DNA from 3 places in the Bradyrhizobium sp. USDA 3364 genome. Region 1 is predicted to be linked to each of the others. Evidence: predicted binding sites of a transcription regulator. Region 1 holds the regulator's gene; each other region holds the start of a gene.
The links. Region 1 encodes HrcA, which represses chaperone genes, less so after heat shock. Its sites were predicted from a motif close to GTTAGCACTCNCNNNNNGNGAGTGCTAAC; they were not measured.
Positions count from the first base shown of each region.

Region 2: the regulator HrcA is predicted to act here: its motif matches at 2,805-2,833, upstream of groES (co-chaperone GroES).
Region 3: the regulator HrcA is predicted to act here: its motif matches at 2,949-2,977, upstream of groES (co-chaperone GroES).

Region 1 is NZ_JBSRYG010000002.1:2,751,160-2,757,614, forward strand. Features, by position in the region: gene ACVILL_RS12880 (helix-turn-helix domain-containing protein) at 1-393, shown strand, start outside; gene ACVILL_RS12885 (VOC family protein) at 431-883, shown strand; gene grpE (nucleotide exchange factor GrpE) at 929-1,534, opposite strand; gene hrcA (heat-inducible transcriptional repressor HrcA) at 1,700-2,788, opposite strand; gene rph (ribonuclease PH) at 2,971-3,684, shown strand; gene rdgB (RdgB/HAM1 family non-canonical purine NTP pyrophosphatase) at 3,696-4,331, shown strand; gene hemW (radical SAM family heme chaperone HemW) at 4,318-5,490, shown strand; gene ACVILL_RS12915 (hypothetical protein) at 5,842-6,075, opposite strand; gene ACVILL_RS12920 (hypothetical protein) at 6,452-6,455, shown strand, end outside.
Region 2 is NZ_JBSRYG010000002.1:8,205,383-8,211,837, forward strand. Features, by position in the region: gene ACVILL_RS38785 (NupC/NupG family nucleoside CNT transporter) at 34-1,290, shown strand; gene ACVILL_RS38790 (cupin) at 1,537-2,094, opposite strand; gene ACVILL_RS38795 (usg protein) at 2,194-2,484, opposite strand; gene groES (co-chaperone GroES) at 2,877-3,191, shown strand; gene groL (chaperonin GroEL) at 3,237-4,877, shown strand; gene ACVILL_RS38810 (hypothetical protein) at 5,521-5,736, shown strand; gene ACVILL_RS38815 (hypothetical protein) at 5,777-5,974, shown strand; gene ACVILL_RS38820 (Crp/Fnr family transcriptional regulator) at 5,992-6,455, opposite strand, start outside.
Region 3 is NZ_JBSRYG010000002.1:859,161-865,615, forward strand. Features, by position in the region: gene groL (chaperonin GroEL) at 858-2,507, opposite strand; gene groES (co-chaperone GroES) at 2,592-2,906, opposite strand; gene ACVILL_RS04230 (hypothetical protein) at 3,591-3,899, shown strand; gene istB (IS21-like element helper ATPase IstB) at 4,123-4,884, opposite strand; gene istA (IS21 family transposase) at 4,899-6,419, opposite strand.

The sequences.
Region 1 (6,455 bases):
GTGCTCCGCCGCGCCCGCCACACGCCGTCGCCAGAAGTGGCGTTCGCCTATCGACGGCTGGCGCGCTCGGCTGGTGCCGTCAGCATCACCGCACTGGCCGACGAGATCGGCTGGAGCCGCAAGCATCTGGTCAGCCGGTTTCGATCAGAGCTCGGCCTCGCGCCGAAATCGCTGGCGCGCATGATGCGGTTTCACCGGGCGAGCCGGCTGGCACTGAGCGGGTGTGCGCCCGGCTGGGCAGGGATCGCGGCGGACAGCGGCTATGCCGACCAGGCCCACCTTGCCCGCGAGTTCGTCGAATTCGCCGGCGAACCGCCAACCGCCTGGGCGCGTCGCCAGGCGCTCACCGACCGCCGGCTGGTTCACGCCGACGACGGGCTGCCGGACTGGTAACAAACCTTCAAGCCGGGACCGCGTTGGCTCGTGCAGTGTGACGTCATCAACCAACGAGGTCACCGTGACGCACAACATCGAACCGCCCCGCATCTACCCGACCCTGCGCTGCAACGACGCCGAGGCGATGACCGCCTGGCTCAAGACGGTGATCGGATTCACCGAGCACGTGATCTATCGCGATGGCGGCGTGATCCACCATGCCGAGCTCGCCTACGGTTCCTCGATTCTGATGCTGGGGCAGGCACGCGACGATGCCTATGGCAAGCTCGTCGGGGACTTCAGCGGCCGCCGCACCGATTCGATCTACGTCGCCGTCGACGATCCCGACGCCCTGCATGCGAAGGTGAGGGCTGCGGGTGCAAAGATCGAGATGGAACTGCGCAACACCGACTATGGCAGCCGTGATTTCGCCTGCCGTGATCCGGAAGGAAATCTCTGGAATTTCGGCACCTACTGGCCGAAGGCACATGAGAAGCCGCTGCCGTGAAGCCAGGACAGCGCGCTCACACCTTCAGAGCCGGAGTTGGACCGATCAGACCGTGATGTCGGCAGAGGGAGCGGCCTTGGCGCCGCCCTTGGAGACGCCGACCAGCGCCGGACGCAGGATGCGCTCGCCGATCATGTAGCCGGCCTGCACCACCTGCACCACGGTGCCGGACGGCACCGACGCATCGGGCACCTCGAACATCGCCTGCTGGAAGTTCGGATCGAACTTCTCGCCGATCGGATCGAACTTCTTGACGCCGTTCTTCTCCAGCGCGTTGAGCAGCGAACGCTCGGTCAGCTCGACGCCTTCGAGCAGCGCCTTCAGGCCGGGATCGGCGGCTTCCTTGGTCTCGGCCGGCACGGCGTCGAGCGCGCGCTGCAGATTGTCGGCGATATCGAGCACGTCGCGGGCAAAGCCGGTGATGCCATAGGTCTTGGCGTCGGCCACCTCGCGGCGGGTGCGCTGCCGGAGGTTCTCCATCTCGGCCAGCGTGCGCAGCGTCCGGTCCTTCGCCTCGGCGAGTTCCTTGGCCAGCGCCTCCGCCGATCCGGCCTCGGGATCGTCAGGCATGATGTAGGGCTTCGAGACCACGGGCTCACCCGTCGGCGCCGAATTCTCGCTGTTGTCATTGGCCCGGTTCGGATCGGTCATGGCTTGCCTTCTCGAAAACTCGCGTCGGTTCAAATCTTGGGGATTGGCTGCCCGGGATATCGTGCTTTAGGCGGCGAAAATCAAGCGCAACATACCGGTTTCGGGCAGAGGGATCTCCGGCTTGGGTGAACGAAACCCGTCAAATGAAAGCGAAATCCGCTCCGGTCAGCCGCCCAGCATCTTGCTGACGATGCGCGCGGCATAGTCAACGGTCGGGATCACCCGCGCATAGTTCAGCCGGGTCGGCCCGATCACGCCGAGCACGCCGACGATCCGGCCCTGGGCGTCGCCATAGGGCGCGATGATGGTGGAGGAACCAGACAGCGAGAACAGCTTGTTCTCCGAACCGATGAAAATCCGCACGCCTTCGCCACGCTCGGCGCGGCCGAGCAGATCGATCACGCCGCGCTTGGTTTCGAGATCGTCGAACAGCGACTTGATGCGCTCGAGATCGTCGAGCGCATGGAGATCCTCGAGCAGGTTGGCGTGACCGCGCACGATCAGCTGGCGGTCCTCGTTCTCGCCGCCGGACCAGCTCGCGATGCCGGCCGCGACGACCTTTTGCGTGAGCTGATCGAGCTCGGCGCGGTTTTGCGTCAATGCCGTCTCGAGCTCGAGCCGTGCTTCGGCCAGCGTCCGGCCGCGAATCCGCGCATTGAGGAAATTGGTCGCTTCCGTCAGGGCCGAGGACGGAACACCCGGCGGCAGCGCCAGCACGCGGTTCTCGACCTGACCGTCTTCGCCGACCAGCACGACCAGCGCCTTTTCCGGCTCCAGCCGCACGAATTCGATGTGCTTCAGCCGTGCATTCGACTTTTGGGTCAGCACGACAGCCGCGGCGCGGGTCAAGCCCGATAGCCGCGTCAACGCCTCGCCGAGCGCCGCCTCGACGGATTGCGCACGGCCGACGGCCGCAAGCTGGGTCTGGATCGATTGACGATCGGCCTCGGTGAGGTCGCCGACCTGCATCAGGGCGTCGACGAAGAAACGCAGGCCGAGCTCGGTCGGCAATCGGCCGGCCGAGGTGTGCGGCGCATAGATCAAGCCGAGCTGCTCGAGATCCGACATCACATTGCGGACCGAGGCCGGCGACAGCGGTAATGCGATCAGGCGCGAGATGTTGCGCGAGCCGACCGGTTCGCCGGTGGCGAGGTAGCTTTCGACGATTTGACGAAAAATGTCGCGCGAACGCTCGTTGAGCTGGGCGAGCCCGGCATGCGGGGCGATCAGGCCGATCGGATCGTGATGAGTCACACTCCAGTCCCTCACAATTACCGCCTAATTTGTCGATCCGGAGGGCCGGTGACAAGCGGCATTCACCCCTTGATACCGGGGCCGAAAACCCTCGCCAAAACCCTTGCCAAAACCCTTGCCGCTGCCCCCTGCCCCTCCTACAAGCACGCCCAGCCATATCTGTCGGATTTTTGGAGGATTTCATGCGGCCAAGCCGCCGTGCACCCGATGAACTGCGTCCCGTGTCGCTGGAACGCGGCGTCGTCAAATATGCCGAGGGTTCCTGCATGGTGAAGTTCGGCGACACCCATGTGCTGGTCACCGCGACGCTGGAAGAGCGGCTGCCGCCATGGCTGAAGGGCCAGGGCCGCGGCTGGGTCACCGCCGAATACGGCATGCTGCCGCGCGCCACCCTGGAACGCACCCGCCGCGAGGCCTCGGCCGGCAAGCAGGGCGGCCGTACGGTCGAGATCCAGCGGCTGATCGGCCGCTCGCTGCGCGCGGCCGTCGATCTCGAGGCGCTCGGCGAGCGCCAGATCACGGTCGATTGCGACGTCATCCAGGCCGACGGCGGCACCCGCACCGCCTCGATCACCGGTGCATGGGTGGCACTGGCCGACTGCATCAACTGGATGAAGACCCGCAACATGCTGAAGACCAACGTGTTGCGCGACAATGTGGCGGCGATCTCCTGCGGCATCTACCAGGGCACGCCGGTGCTCGATCTCGACTATGCCGAGGACTCCGAGGCCGAGACCGATGCCAATTTCGTCATGACCGGCGACGGCCGGATCATCGAGGTACAGGGCACCGCCGAGAAGACGCCGTTCACGCAAGACGAATTCCTGGCGCTGATGGCGCTGGCGCGCAAAGGTGTCGCGCGTCTGGTCGACTTGCAAAAGATCGCGGTCGCGTAGTCTGATTGGTCATGCATCGCCGAATCACCGGAAGACTCGTCATCGCCACCCATAATCCCGGCAAGCTTGCCGAGATGCGGGAACTGCTGGCGCCGCATGGCGTGGAGGCGGTGTCGGCCGGCGAGCTCGATCTGGCTGAGCCAGAAGAGACCGGCGACAGCTTTCGCACCAATGCGGCGATCAAGGCGATCGCAGCGGCGAAGGCGACGGGATTGCCGGCCTTCGCCGACGATTCGGGTCTCGTGGTCGATGCGCTCGACGGCGCGCCCGGAATCTATTCCGCGCGCTGGGCCGGCGAGGGCAAGGACTTCATGGCGGCGATGACGCGGATCGAGCGGCTGCTGCAGGAGCGCGGCGCCACCGTGCCGGAGCAGCGCAAGGCGCATTTCGTCTCCGCGCTATGCGTGGCCTGGCCGGACGATCATCTCGAGGAGGTCGAGGCCCGCGCCGATGGAACCCTGGTCTGGCCGCCGCGCGGCACCGCCGGCTTCGGCTATGATCCGGCCTTCCTGCCGGACGGTTACACGCGGACCTTCGGCGAGATGACCAGCATCGAGAAGCACGGCCTGCCGCCGCTCGGGCTCGGCCTGTCGCATCGCGCCCGCGCCTTCGTGAAGCTCGCGGAGATCTGCCTTGAGCCACGCTGAACGAGAAGCCGCTCAACGAGAGGCGTTTGGCGTCTACGTGCACTGGCCGTTCTGCCTGTCGAAATGCCCGTATTGCGATTTCAATAGCCACGTCCGGCATGCGCCCGTCGACGAGGACCGCTTCGTGCGCGCCTTCGCCCGCGAGATCGAGACCACCGCGGCGCGGGTGCCGGGCCGCGAGGTGTCCTCGATCTTCCTCGGCGGCGGCACGCCGTCGCTGATGCAGCCACAGACCGTCGGCGCCGTGCTCGATGCGATCGGCAAGCACTGGCAGGTCGCGCGCGACGTCGAGGTGACGCTCGAGGCCAATCCGACCAGCGTCGAGGCGACGCGCTTTCGCGGCTATCGCACCGCCGGCGTCAACCGCGTGTCGCTCGGCGTGCAGGCGCTGGACGACGCGTCGCTGAAAGCATTGGGCCGTCTGCACACCGCGCGCGAGGCGCTCGATGCGGTGGCGATCGCGCGCTCGGCATTCGATCGCTACTCGTTCGACCTGATTTATGCGCGCCCCGACCAGACGCCGCGAATGTGGGCCGATGAATTGAAGCAGGCGATCTCGGAAGCAGCCGAGCATTTGTCGCTCTATCAGCTCACGATCGAGGAAGGCACGCCGTTCTTCGGGCTGCATGCCGCCGGCAAATTGCAGACGCCGGATGAAGCGACGTCGCGCGCGCTCTACGACGTGACCCAGGAGGTCTGCGCCCGCGAGGGATTGCCGGCCTACGAGATCTCCAACCACGCCCGCGCCGGCGCGGAGTGCAAGCACAATCTGGTGTACTGGCGCGGCGAAGAATATGCCGGCATCGGCCCCGGCGCGCATGGCCGGCTCGACATCGATGGCATCAGGCACGCGACGGCGACCGAGCGGCGGCCCGAGGCCTGGCTGCTGAACGTCGAGGAGCGCGGTCACGGCGTCGTCACCGATGACAGCCTCAACAGCGAAGAGCGCGCCGACGAATTCCTGCTGATGGGGCTGCGGCTCGCCGAGGGCATCGACCCGAAGCGCTATGCGCAGCTCTCCGGCCGAAAGCTCGATCCGCACCGGATCGCGATGCTGCGCGAAGAAGGCGCGATCGCCGTCGATGCCGACGGACGGCTGCGCGTGACGAAATCGGGCTTCCCGGTGCTCGACGCCGTCGTCGCGGATCTGGCGGCCTAGAGCGTTTTCAGGCCCAGAGGCTTCCGGTTCGGTAGTGCGTCGGTTTGAGTGTGGCGGCCGGGACAGCTAGGAATCGATGGCGATCAGGGCCATATTTGGCGAATGGACCAAGCGGAACTTCGGCTCTCGACCGGCGGATGGCGTCAAACATCCATTCAGGAAGCCCTACGGCTCGGCCGCGCGCTCACTTATCGATGTATCGAATGCTTGGGTCAGGTTAAGGCTCATGCGACCGGAACGGATGGGTCGGCCGCTCATTTCGAGCACAAAGAACGAAATCCGGGTTGTTCGCTGATTCCCCAGCACTTTGATGGGACAGCGCGTCCCCACAAGAACCCGCTGAAATGATCCTCAAGCGCTGGGCGCGATCCGAATCAGCGCGCCAAGCACATCATCGATCTCGGCACCGGCGACGTCCCGGGCCTGCACCGCGTGATCCTGATCCAGGAGATCGTGGTCGGCGAGCTGGATTGAAGGGAGGAAAGTCGAGGCCTGAAAAATGCGCCGCCATCCGTGATTGCCAAGAAAGGAGCAGAGGCGCGCTGAAAAAGAGTTAGTGCGCCGCTGCTCGGATTCTGCTAGCATCTTCTAGCGTTTAGGGTCGGTAGGGACGACGGGACTTGAACCCGTATGCCGCGAAGCCTCGGTTTTAAAGACCGCTGTGTCTACCAATTCCACCACGTCCCCGTAAGGGGTGCTCACCACGGCCCGTTCCTGTCCGACCCTTCAAAGCTGGTCAGGGGCGGGCCTTCGTGTTACTGGTGAGTTCGTCGGTAAGCAGGGACGAACCCCCTAACGCTCTTCTCATCGGCCACCCTTAGTAGTTCCCGAACAGCCTACACGCCCAAAATAGGACTCGCAAGCGCTTTCGTCAGTGCTAACGTGAAGTCGTGGATAAATCAGATTGACGAGAAAGGCTCCCCGAATTACGTTATCTCGCGTTAGGATTGGAGATAAAGCTATGG
Region 2 (6,455 bases), 5.5 Mb from region 1:
ACCCATATTCCTGCGACGGTTCTTGGGGGCGTGATGCTGCAGTTGCAATCGGCGTTCGGCGTGGTGGCGTTGCTCGTGATCGCCTGGGTGTTGAGCGAGAATCGCCGAAAAGTTTCGCTGCGGCAGGCGGCAATCGGGCTTGCGGTCACCGTCGTCACCGCGCTGGTGCTGATCAAGGTGCCGCTGGTGACGCAGGCCTTCGGCGCGATCAACGACGCCGTCGGCACCATCGCCGCCGCGACGCATGCCGGCACCGCCTTCGTGTTCGGCTATGTCGGCGGCGGCCCGGCGCCGTTCGATCCCAAGGCGCCCGGCTCGGACTTCATCCTCGCCTTCCAGGCGCTGCCGATCGTGCTGGTCATGAGCGTGCTGACGACGCTGCTGTTCTATTGGCGCGTGCTGCCGCCGGTCGTGCGCGGCATGGCCTGGATCCTTGAGCGCACGCTCGGCGTCGGCGGCGCGGTCGGGCTCTCGACGGCGGCCAATATCTTCCTCGGCATGGTGGAAGCGCCGCTGTTCATCCGCCCTTATCTGGCGCAGCTCTCGCGCAGCGAATTGTTTCTGGTGATGACCGGCGGCATGGCCGGGATCGCCGGCACCGTGCTGGTGCTCTATGCCACGCTGCTGGCGCCGCTGATCCCGGACGCGCCCGCGCATTTCGTCATCGCCTCGGTGCTCGGCGCGCCGGCGGCGATCCTGGTCAGCCTGATCATGGTGCCGGAGACGTCGGACAAGCGCACCGGCGGATCGCTCGACAATCCCGATATCCAGGTGTCGTCGACGATGGACGCCATCGTGAAGGGCACCGCCGCGGGGCTCGAGCTCTTGATGAACATCATCGCGATGCTGCTGGTGCTGGTCGCGCTGGTCTATCTGGCGAACGCGATCATCGGCCTGCTGCCGGAAGTCGGCGGCGCGAAGATCTCGCTGCAGCGCCTGCTCGGCTATGTCATGGCGCCGGTGTGCTGGCTGATGGGCCTGCCCTGGCCGCAGGCGATCACGGCGGGAAGCCTGATGGGCACCAAGACCGTGCTGAACGAGCTGATCGCCTATGTCGACCTGTCGAAGCTCGGGCCGGACGCGCTCGATCCGCGCTCGCGGCTGATCATGCTCTACGCGATGTGCGGCTTTGCCAATTTCGCGAGCCTCGGCATCATGATCGGTGGCCTCGGCATCATGGCGCCGGAGCGGCGCGACGAGATCAACGCGCTTGGGCTGAAGTCGATCGTCTCGGGCACGCTGACGACGTGCCTGATGGGCGCGATCGTAGGGGTGCTGACGCAGCCGTAGCCGCAGTAGCCCGGATGCAGCGCAGCGCAATCCGGAACGGTTCGGCGCGCGTATGGAAGCCCCGGATTTCGCTTCGCTGCATCCGGGCTACGTAATTTCGACCAGGTCGTCATGCCCGGGCATAAGCCGTCCGAAGGACGGCGTCGCTTCCGCTCGCCTATGACCCGGGCATCCATCGGCCAAGGAGAATCTTTCGAAGCAGGATGGATGGCCGGGTCAAGCCCGGCCATGACGGCCGCGAAAAGCCTACGCCTTCAACTCCACCGTCTTGAACTCGGCCGGCAGAATCACCTCCAGCAGTTCGACGTCGTCGGAGTAGTCCAGGATCATGTGCCGGATGCGCGGCGGCTGGGTCCAGGCGCTGCCTTGCTGCATCAGCGTCTCGCCCTCGCCTTCCATGTAGGTCTTCACCCAGCCCTTGAGCACATAGACCATCTGGAAGTCGACGTCGTGGAAGTGCAACTTCGACACTTCATCCGGATTGCACGGTCCCTGCAGCCGGATGACATGCGCCTGGGCGAGGCCATGCGAGGCGGCCGCGATGCCGAGGTCGCGATATTTGGCGTAGGCGCGTAAGCCGTCGGCCTTGAAGTCCTCTTCGCGGTGATGACTGATGGCGACGCGCTGCTTCGGCCGTGCCTTGCTTGTTGCTTTCGGCGCGATCTTCTTCGCCGCCGAGACACGGCCCTTGGACTTGATGGTCTTGCGCGCGGAAGATTTTTTGGCGCCGGCCCCGAGCCCGGTCCACTTCTTCTTCACAGCGGTCTTGGCTGCGGGTCTTGATGCCGCCTTTTGCTTGGCCATTATTCGCCTCCCGTCTTTCTCTGACGGAGCGAGGCTAACACAAGTCGCGCGCCGCAGGGTGGGCAAAGGCGCGCACCGCGCCCTGCCGCCTAACTCGCGTCAATGCAGCCGGAACACGCCGTGGACGGCGCGCAGTTCGGCCGGCTTGACCAGGTTGGAATGCGCCACCGTCACCGAGAACAGCGGGCCCTCGAGCTTCTCCTGCCAGAAGGCGAGGAAATCCTGCAGCGCCGGAAATTTCGGAAACAGGTCGTAGTTCTGCCAGACATAGGTTTGCAGCAACGAGGGGTGATCCGGCATCCGATAGAGGATTTGCGCCGTCGTCAGCCCGTACCCCAGCAACTGCTTCCTGAAATCGTCGGAAACAACCCCACCAACTCGCGAGACCATGCCAACCTCCTGTGACGGAGCGCATTCACGTGGTGGCCGACCTCCCCGCCGGACCACCGGCAATGGATGCGCTCACATGAGAGAAATGTGACGCACGCGACTAACCAATCTCAAGCCTAAATGTTTAATAGGTTGTTGAAATTTCTTGCGTTGGCAGCAGCTTACCGCATCTGCTAATAGCCGCGGTGCCCCTCGGGTCGGTATTAAGGATGCCGAAATGATCCCGGTATCCTTCTGGCAGGCGACACTTACGAGTGCCAATTTTTCTGCTAGAGGCACTTGCCCGCCGCCAAGGCTTGGCCTATCTCCTGCCCAACCAGTCTGGCACTCGCTTGGCTGGACTGCTAAATCTCCAAAAATCTACAGCATCTGCAAATGTTTAGGAGGACTGCATGAAATTCCGTCCGCTTCACGACCGCGTCGTGGTCAAGCGTATCGACGCCGAAGAGAAGACTGCTGGCGGCATCATCATTCCGGACAGTGCCAAGGAAAAGCCCTCGCAGGGCGAAGTCATCGCCGTTGGCCCGGGCGGCCGCGATGAAGCTGGCAAGCTGATCCCGATCGACGTCAAGGTCGGCGACCGCGTCCTGTTCGGCAAGTGGTCGGGCACCGAGGTCAAGATCGACGGCGAAGACCTGCTGATCATGAAGGAAAGCGACATCATGGGCGTGCTCGACGTCCCCGCTTCCAAGAAGAAGGCGGCCTAAGCGCCTCTTTCCCTCCCAGGTTAAATCTCTCAAGGAAAAACTCAGATGGCAGCTAAAGAAGTCAAATTCTCCGTCGAGGCGCGCGACAAGATGCTGCGCGGCGTCGACGTTCTCGCCAACGCGGTGAAGGTCACGCTCGGTCCGAAGGGCCGCAACGTGGTGCTCGAGAAGTCGTTCGGCGCTCCCCGCATCACCAAGGACGGCGTCACCGTCGCCAAGGAGATCGAGCTCGAGGACAAGTTCGAGAACATGGGCGCCCAGATGGTGCGCGAAGTCGCCTCCAAGTCCGCTGACGCGGCCGGCGACGGCACCACCACGGCGACCGTGCTCGCCCAGGCGATCGTGAAGGAAGGCGCCAAGTCGGTCGCCGCCGGCATGAACCCGATGGACCTGAAGCGCGGTATCGACCTCGCGGTCGAAGCCGTCGTTGCGGACCTCCAGAAGAACTCGAAGAAGGTCACCTCGAACGAGGAGATCGCCCAGGTCGGCACCATTTCGGCCAACGGCGATGCCGAGATCGGCAAGTTCCTCGCCGACGCCATGAAGAAGGTCGGCAACGAGGGCGTGATCACGGTCGAGGAAGCCAAGTCGCTCGAGACCGAGCTCGACGTCGTCGAGGGCATGCAGTTCGACCGCGGCTACATCTCGCCCTACTTCGTCACCAACGCCGACAAGATGCGCGTTGAAATGGACGACGCCTACATCCTCATCAACGAGAAGAAGCTCTCCTCGCTGAACGAGCTGCTGCCGCTGCTCGAGGCCGTGGTGCAGACCGGCAAGCCGCTGGTCATCGTCGCTGAGGACGTCGAGGGCGAAGCCCTCGCCACCCTCGTCGTCAACCGCCTGCGTGGCGGCCTGAAGGTCGCGGCCGTCAAGGCTCCGGGCTTCGGCGATCGCCGCAAGGCCATGCTGCAGGACATCGCGATCCTGACCGGCGGCCAGGCCATCTCGGAAGACCTCGGCATCAAGCTCGAGAACGTCACGCTGCAGATGCTCGGTCGCGCCAAGAAGGTGATGATCGACAAGGAAAACACCACGATCGTCAACGGCGCCGGCAAGAAGGCCGACATCGACGCCCGCGTGGCCCAGATCAAGGCGCAGATCGAGGAAACCACCTCGGACTACGACCGTGAGAAGCTGCAGGAGCGTCTCGCCAAGCTCGCAGGCGGCGTCGCGGTGATCCGCGTCGGCGGCGCGACCGAAGTCGAGGTGAAGGAGCGCAAGGATCGCGTTGATGACGCGATGCACGCGACCCGCGCGGCTGTCGAGGAAGGCATCGTCCCGGGCGGCGGCGTCGCCCTGCTCCGTGCCTCCGAGCAGCTCAAGGGCTTGCGCACCAAGAACGACGACCAGAAGACCGGCGTCGAGATCGTGCGCAAGGCGCTGTCGGCTCCGGCTCGCCAGATCGCGATCAACGCCGGTGAAGACGGTTCGGTGATCGTCGGCAAGATCCTGGAGAACAAGACCTACAATCACGGTTTCGACTCCCAGACCGGCGACTATGCCGATCTCGTCAAGAAGGGCATCATCGACCCGACCAAGGTCGTCCGTACCGCGATCCAGAACGCTGCCTCGGTTGCGGCGCTGCTGATCACCACGGAAGCGATGGTTGCCGAGCTGCCGAAGAAGAACGCCGGCGGCCCCGCGATGCCTCCGGGCGGCGGCATGGGCGGCATGGACTTCTAAGCGACGAAGTCGTCCCGGACGCGGTGCAGCGCGAAGCGGTGCACCGCAAAGCCGGGATCTCGCTCAGCGACGACGAAATGCAAAACCCCGGCAGCGATGCCGGGGTTTTGTTTTGGGCAGCACTTGTTGCAGAGCGCTCAACGTAGCTGTTCTGCGCGACATCGCGCTGCAGAAGCCACGCTGCCGCTCACGGCAGCATTCACTTATGCACAGCACTCCCCGTAAACCTACGCTAGCTCGGGTTGACATTCTCGAAAAAATTGTCGGCGAGAGTCGCAAACCGAACCGACAGTCTCAGCATCGTCCCGCACAGTAAGCTCGGGACAGGATCGAAGTTCACTCAAAAATCTGAATTGAGCGCGGAGCGTCAGCTCCCGCGACGCGGACAAGCGTTGCGGAGAATGCTTGCGCTTGAGAGCCGCCCGAAGAAGCGGCGTTCAACTCACGTCGAGGATTCGTTCGAGGAGGGATCTGGCCGGTTGGAAGAAGCCCAGTGACGAGCAGGCAGCCCCCACTGCCCGATGCTCCGTCAACCGCCGCAGGTGCGTGATGCCCCCAACTACCCCGCACCGACCTGAGGCCAATCCAACCGGCCGGAGCTTTTTCTGCAAGAGCAAGAAGACATTATGGGAGGGAGGCTCACATGGGCATGGTCATGGTCAAATGTCCGCAAACCGGGCACGCGATTTCCACCGGAATCAAAACCGATCGCGAGAGCTTTCGACGCAGTACGGTGTTCTTCTCACGCACCTCTTGCCCATTCTGCCGCGCCGATCACGCCTGGTTTGCCGGGGACGCCTGGGTCGACGAGCCGAGCATCCGCGCGCGGCGACGCCGCAGCGCCGGTTCCCCGGCTTGAAACTGGCCGCCACTCCTGATGACCGCGATGGAGGGACACCATGGCGCGTGCGCAGATCTCAACGGAAACGTCAGCCTGGCTGCTGCAGGCCAAGGACTTTCTCGATGAAGCACGACGGCTGAAGCCGGGCCCTGCGCGCAACGAGTTGCGCGAGACGGCGAAAGTGCTGCGCGAGATTGCGAAGCTCGAGACGGCATCCTCCGCCGCGCCGAAGCATGATCGGCGGCCAGCAGGCTGATCGCGCCGGGAACGCGCTCACACGGTGTCGTCCGCCTCGATTTCCGAGCTGCGGGGATCGTCGGCCAAAGCGATTCCTCGCGCTCGCGCCTTGTGACCCGAGAAGATCTCCTCGGCCTCTAGACGCATGACGCGATGACATTCGCAGGCCGCCGCCACCAGCCGCGCCCGGTCGATCTCGATCCGGCCTCGCTGTTCGGACCTGATCGCGCCGCGCTTGCGCAGATTGCCCATCAGCAACGTCACCGTTGTTCGCCGTACGCCCAGGATTTGCGACAGCGCCTGCTGGGTCAGCGGGAGGACGTCGCTGTCGACGCGGTCGCGAAGCTGGAGCAGCCAGCGTGCCATCCGCGCCTCGACCGGGTGGAGCGCATTGCAGGCCGAGCCAAGCTGAAACTGGATCAGCATCGATCTGACGTGCTTTTGGATCGCCTGCCGGATCCCGGGACTGCGGCCGAAAGCGGCATGAAAGCGCGACGCGG
Region 3 (6,455 bases), 1.9 Mb from region 1:
GATCTAGTTATGGATCGCCTGCCCGATTTTCGCATCCGCCAGGTCCCGGAGGGCGCAAAAGAGGATCGTTATGGTCGTAAAGCGCTGCTGGCCGTCGACCACGTCGGTGTGAGCCGCCAGCGGCTCTTGATCAGGACGATACTGCCGAGAAAGTACGGACTCACGTTAGCGACTGCGCGGCCCCTCGCTATATATAATGCGTGCACGTCACCGACTTGGGCATGCCGATTTCCAAGCTCTGTAAGTCTGTCCAGGCCGAGCCGAACTGATCCCGCTTGTCCGGCGGCCGCCGCGCCGGATTTGTCGTTCGCCGGCCCCGATAAGGTCTCCGGGGCCGCCTTGGTCGGCGTCGGAAGCTTGCCGTAAGAAAATCGGGTAGTATCTGATCAAGGTAGGATCACCGGTTGTGGTCGAGGATCCGCCGGCACCAGGCTACGGAGCTAAAGATGGAAGAGGTTTTAGTTCAGAAGTAGTTCTATCAGGTCTGGCAGCTTCAGAAAGGCCAGTATTCAGGGCCATTACACCCGCGCGGATGCGGCGGGCTGCATCGCAGCGATGGCGAACGTTAAAACACTTGTTCTCAATCATTTCGTGCCTCCGGGTGATGACAACGTGGCACCCGAGGTATCGAGGGACGCGGTTCGGACGACATATGGAGGCAACATTGTTGTCGGAAGAGTTCAGCTTACGCTGTAAGTGAGAGGCTGGAGGACACTGGCCTTTTTCAACTTCCGCATGAAGTTCGGGGCTCGGGCTACGCGCACCAGCATAACAAGGGACATGAACACGGCGTCAAGGAAAAACCCCGGCATTGGTGCCGGGGTTCTGTAATTCTCGTATTCTTCGATGCGGCTGGATCAGAAGTCCATGCCTCCCATGCCGCCCATACCGCCGCCCGGGGGCATGGCCGGGCCGGCTGCGGCTTTCTTCGGCAGCTCAGCGACCATGGCCTCGGTGGTGATCAGCAGCGCCGCCACGGAGGAGGCGTTCTGGATCGCCGTGCGTACGACCTTGGTCGGGTCGATGATGCCCTTGGACACCAGGTTGCCGTACTCGCCAGTCTGCGAGTCGAAGCCGTAGGCGTACTGTTCCTTCTCGAGGATCTTGCCGACGATCACGGAACCGTCTTCACCGGCGTTGATCGCGATCTGGCGGGCCGGCGCGGACAGCGCCTTGCGCACGATCTCGACGCCGGTCTTCTGGTCGTCGTTCTTGGTGCGCAGGCCCTTGAGCTGTTCGGCGGCACGGAGCAGAGCGACGCCGCCGCCTGGGACGATGCCTTCCTCGACAGCCGCACGGGTCGCATGCATCGCGTCATCAACGCGATCCTTGCGCTCCTTCACCTCGACCTCGGTCGCGCCGCCGACGCGGATCACCGCGACGCCGCCCGCGAGCTTGGCGAGACGCTCCTGCAGCTTCTCACGGTCGTAGTCCGAGGTCGTCTCCTCGATCTGCGCCTTGATCTGGCTCACGCGCGCCTCGATGTCGGCCTTCTTGCCGGCGCCGTTGACGATCGTGGTGTTCTCCTTGTCGATCATCACCTTCTTGGCGCGACCGAGCATCTGCAGCGTGACGTTCTCGAGCTTGATGCCGAGGTCTTCCGAGATGGCCTGGCCGCCGGTCAGGATCGCGATGTCCTGCAGCATGGCCTTGCGGCGATCGCCGAAGCCCGGAGCCTTGACGGCCGCGACCTTCAGGCCGCCACGCAGGCGGTTGACGACGAGGGTGGCGAGCGCTTCGCCTTCGACGTCTTCAGCGACGATCACCAGCGGCTTGCCGGTCTGCACCACGGCCTCGAGCAGCGGCAGCAGCTCGTTCAGCGAGGAGAGCTTCTTCTCGTTGATCAGGATGTAGGCGTCGTCCATCTCGACGCGCATCTTGTCGGCGTTGGTGACGAAGTAGGGCGAGATGTAGCCGCGGTCGAACTGCATGCCCTCGACGACGTCGAGTTCGGTCTCGAGCGACTTGGCTTCCTCGACCGTGATCACGCCCTCGTTGCCGACCTTCTTCATGGCGTCGGCGAGGAACTTGCCGATCTCGGCATCGCCGTTGGCCGAAATGGTGCCGACCTGGGCGATCTCCTCGTTCGAGGTGACCTTCTTCGAGTTCTTCTGGAGGTCCGCAACGACGGCTTCGACCGCGAGGTCGATACCACGCTTCAGATCCATCGGGTTCATGCCGGCGGCGACCGACTTGGCGCCCTCGCGGACGATCGCGGCTGCAAGCACGGTCGCCGTGGTGGTGCCGTCGCCGGCCGCGTCAGCGGACTTGGAGGCGACTTCGCGCACCATCTGGGCGCCCATGTTCTCGAACTTGTCGTCGAGCTCGATCTCCTTGGCGACGGTGACGCCGTCCTTGGTAATGCGGGGAGCACCGAACGACTTGTCGAGCACCACGTTGCGGCCCTTCGGACCGAGAGTGACCTTCACTGCGTTGGCGAGGATGTCGACACCACGCAACATGCGGTCGCGTGCGTCTACGCCGAATTTGACTTCTTTGGCTGACATATTGGTTTCCCTGAGTTGTCTTGGTCCCACCCTTGGCGAGGCGCCCGGCAGGCGCTCCTCAGGGGTGAGGGTGCTAGCGGTTGGTTAGGCGGCCTTCTTCTTGGAAGCGGGAACGTCGAGCACGCCCATGATGTCGCTTTCCTTCATGATCAGCAGGTCTTCGCCGTCGATCTTGACCTCGGTGCCCGACCACTTGCCGAACAGGACGCGGTCGCCGACCTTGACGTCGATCGGGGTCAGTTTGCCGCTCTCGTCGCGGCCGCCCGGGCCGACGGCGATGACTTCGCCCTGCGAGGGCTTTTCCTTGGCACTGTCCGGAATGATGATGCCGCCAGCAGTCTTCTCTTCGGCGTCGATGCGCTTGACCACGACGCGGTCGTGAAGCGGACGGAATTTCATGCAGGCCTCCTAAGCATTTGCACGATTTGAGGATTTTCGGGTATTAGCAATCGATGCCCGCGAGTGCTAATCACGGGCCGAGTTGAAATAGGAAAGGATTTTTGCGGGAGCAAGGGACTCTGGCAGAAAAATGCAGCTCACGTCGAATGCGACCCGGTACATGGCGCGCGTCGGCTTCGTATATCCGAACGATATCGGCAGCCGGCTCGCGCGAGACGGAGTTCCAGCCTTCGCGCATCGACCTGCCGCCGCCTACCCCCTGCTCCAGTCGTGCTCGCGGTGAAGGATGCGGCGCCTTACCTTCCGGAGCCTCGCGACGTGATCAAAACCCCGCTTGGCCAACGAGTGACGCAACGTCACATTTCCCGCGGCTGCCCTCATCCATGTCCTGTCCGCATTATTACGATTAACTCCCTGTTTGCATTTGGGATCGGGCGATCTAAGCTTTAGTCGAGTATGGAGCACCCTTGTCGACTAAGAACAGCTCTGACGAGGTCGCACAGACCTTCCGTCTCTTAACAGCCTTTCGTGCGCTGCGAACTTCTGCCGACCGTCGACGCGTCATCGAGATAGTCGAGTCTATGTCAGCGGACGTCGAACCCCGGACCATTGCTCACCCAACGGTCGACGAGAGCAAGTCCTGAGAAAGGCGCGGCGGGCAATTCCTAAAGAGCTGCCATTGAGTTGCACTCGACGAACGAAAACTCCAATCAAGACCCGGCGGCGGCGTGGCCCGCTAAATTGATTTGCCAGATCGTTGCTGCATCGAGTCTGGCCTCGCAGAAGCCATGCTTTCAGAAGTTCAACCTGGCAGGCGGACGGCCGGCCGAGGGGCGCGAGCGAGCAAAGTCTGCATGGCCGCCCAGCCAGACGCGCCCTCCGGCTCGCCGCAAGGCTTTCGGCTTGTTTGATGAGTTCTGTCCGGCTCCGTTGATCACGTATTCGGAGAAAAGCCCGCATCAACCTGAGCGCCTGCAGATCGGTCCGCGCTGAAGGCGCGTTGTCGTTCATTTCCCTGCTCCCTAGCCCTTCTGTAGGCGTGCAAAGGGCAAGTGCAACGAGGCCATCGCGCAGCGGTTGCAATATGCGCATTCCGATGAAGTCGGCCGTGGATTCCGAGCGAAGCCGGCCGCCTGTACCGATGGAAGCCGGCCGGGGATTCCGATGATCCCGGCCGCCTGCCGAGGCGGGCTCTCGCGACGACGTCGTCATCAGGTCAGTTGGCGGCCTCGTCGTCAAGCGTCTGACGCTTGGCGGCGGCTTTGCGCAGGCTCTCGCCCTTGAGGGTGAGCCTGTGGGCGTTGTGCACGAGGCGATCGAGGATGGCGTCGGCAATGGTTGGGTTGCCGATGAGTTCATGCCAATGCTCGACCGGGAGCTGGCTTGTCACCACGGTTGAGCCGCGGCCATGGCGATCCTCCATCATCTCCAGCAGGTCGCGTTGTTGCTCGGCCGTCATCGAGGCAAGCCCCCAGTCGTCAAGGATCAGGAGTTCCACGCGCGCCAGGGTCCTGAGGAGGCGAGCATGGCGGCCGTCGCCCCGCGCGAGGGCGAGCGCCTCAAACAGCCGCGGCAGCCGTTGATAGAGCACGGAGCGGTTGTCCCGGCAGGCCTTGTGGCCCAAGGCGCAAGCAATCCAGCTCTTGCCGACGCCGGTCGGGCCGATGATGAGCAGGTTTTGATGCCGGTCGATCCACTCGCCGGCGACGAGCTTTTGGAACAGCGGCTTGTCGAGTCCGCGCGGCGCCTTCATGTCGATATCCTCGACGACGGCGTTTTGCCGGAGGCTTGCGAACCGCAACCGGGCGACCAGGCGCTTGTTCTCGCGCTCGGTCGCCTCGCGGTCGACGAGCAGCGCGAGGCGCTCCTCGAAGGCCAGCGCGGCGATGTCAGGCTGTCGTTGCTGTTCGTCGAGGGCCTTCGCCATGCCATTGAGCCCGAGCGCGACGAGGCGCTCGTGAGTGGGATGTGTCAACATCGTCTCTCCTTTCTTCAGTGGTAGTAATCGGTGCCGCGGATGTTGCCGTGTCGGATTGGTGGCCCGTCCGGCGGCTGTTCATTCGCGTAGGCGCGATCGAGCCCGTGCTGCAGGATCGACTTGATCGAGCCGTAGGTGGTCGCGCCGATGTCGTTGCCGCGCTGGCAGGCGGCCTCGATGCGGGCCGAGCCGTAGCTGCGTGCGAGCCGCAGAATGCCGAGACAAGCCCGGAAGCCCTGCTCGGGGTGTGGCTTGGCTCTCATGATCGCCTCGACGAGAGCGATCGTGGCGGGGCCGATCTTGGCGGCTTCTCGTTTGATCCGCGCCGGCGTCCATTCGGCATAGCGCCGGTGCGCGCTCGGCATGTGCTCCGGGATCGTGGTGTGGCGATGGGGCACGTCAGAGCGGGCGTGGCTGGCCACCCGGATGCCCTTGTGCAGGATCTCGATCGTCCTGTCGGTTATGCGCGCCTCGAGCTCTTCGCGGATCAGACGTGAGGGCACCGAGTAGTAGTGACCGGCGAGCTCGACGTGATAGTCGGGCGCGACCCGGCACTTCTTCCACTCGGCATACTGATACGGCATCGGCGGTAGGGCTTTGAGCGCCGGCTTGTCGATCTGCGCGAACAGCTCATTGCGGCTCACGCCGAGCTTGCGCATGATCTTGGCGTTGAGGTCGGCGATCGCCTCGCGGATTGCCGCGTTGAGTTCGTCAAGCGAGAAGAAGCGCTGGTTCCGCAGCCTCGCCAGCACAAACCGCTGGACGATTTGCACCGCCACTTCCACCTTCGCCTTGTCGCGCGGCTTGCGCGGACGCGTGGGCAGGATCGCGGTGCCGTAATGCTGGGCCAGCTCCTGGTAGGTGCGGTTGATGCCCGGCTCATAGCGACAGGTGGCGGTGACGCCGGATTTCAGATTGTCGCAGACGATCGCCTTCGGCACGCCGCCGATCGCCCGCAAAGCATTGACGTGCACCGCAATCCAGTCAGCCAACCCCTCCGACCAGCGCGCCTCGGCAAAGGTGTAGTTGGATGCTCCCAGCACGGCGACAAAGACATGGGCCAGCCGCTGCGCGCCGGTAGCGGCGTCGAACACCGGCACCGTGTCGCCCGCGAAGTCGACGAACAGCTTCTCTCCAGGCCCATGCGCCTGCCGCATGGTCGGCGAGATCGTCTCGCTCCATTTCCGGTAGAGATCGCAGAACCGGCTGTAGCCATAGCCGTCCGCGTGCTCCGCGCGATATTCCTCCCACAGCAAGAGCAGCGTCACGCTGCGCCGCTTCAGCTCCCGGTGCACCGCCGTCCAGTCGGGCAACGGCCGCGCCGGCTTCTCCTCGAATGTCGGCGGCGTGAACAGCCGGCGCTCGAGCTCGCCGTCGTCCATCCCTTCCGGCACCGGCCAGGTGATGCCGATCACGGCAGCCCGCCGCAGATACTCGCCAACCGTCGATCGGCTGATGCCGACGGTGACGGCGATCTGCCGCTCGCTCACGCCAAGGGCGTGCCGCAGTCTCAAAACTTCTCGAACCTTCCGCATCGGCGCTCTCTCGGCGGGCATCAGACCTCCCCTTGC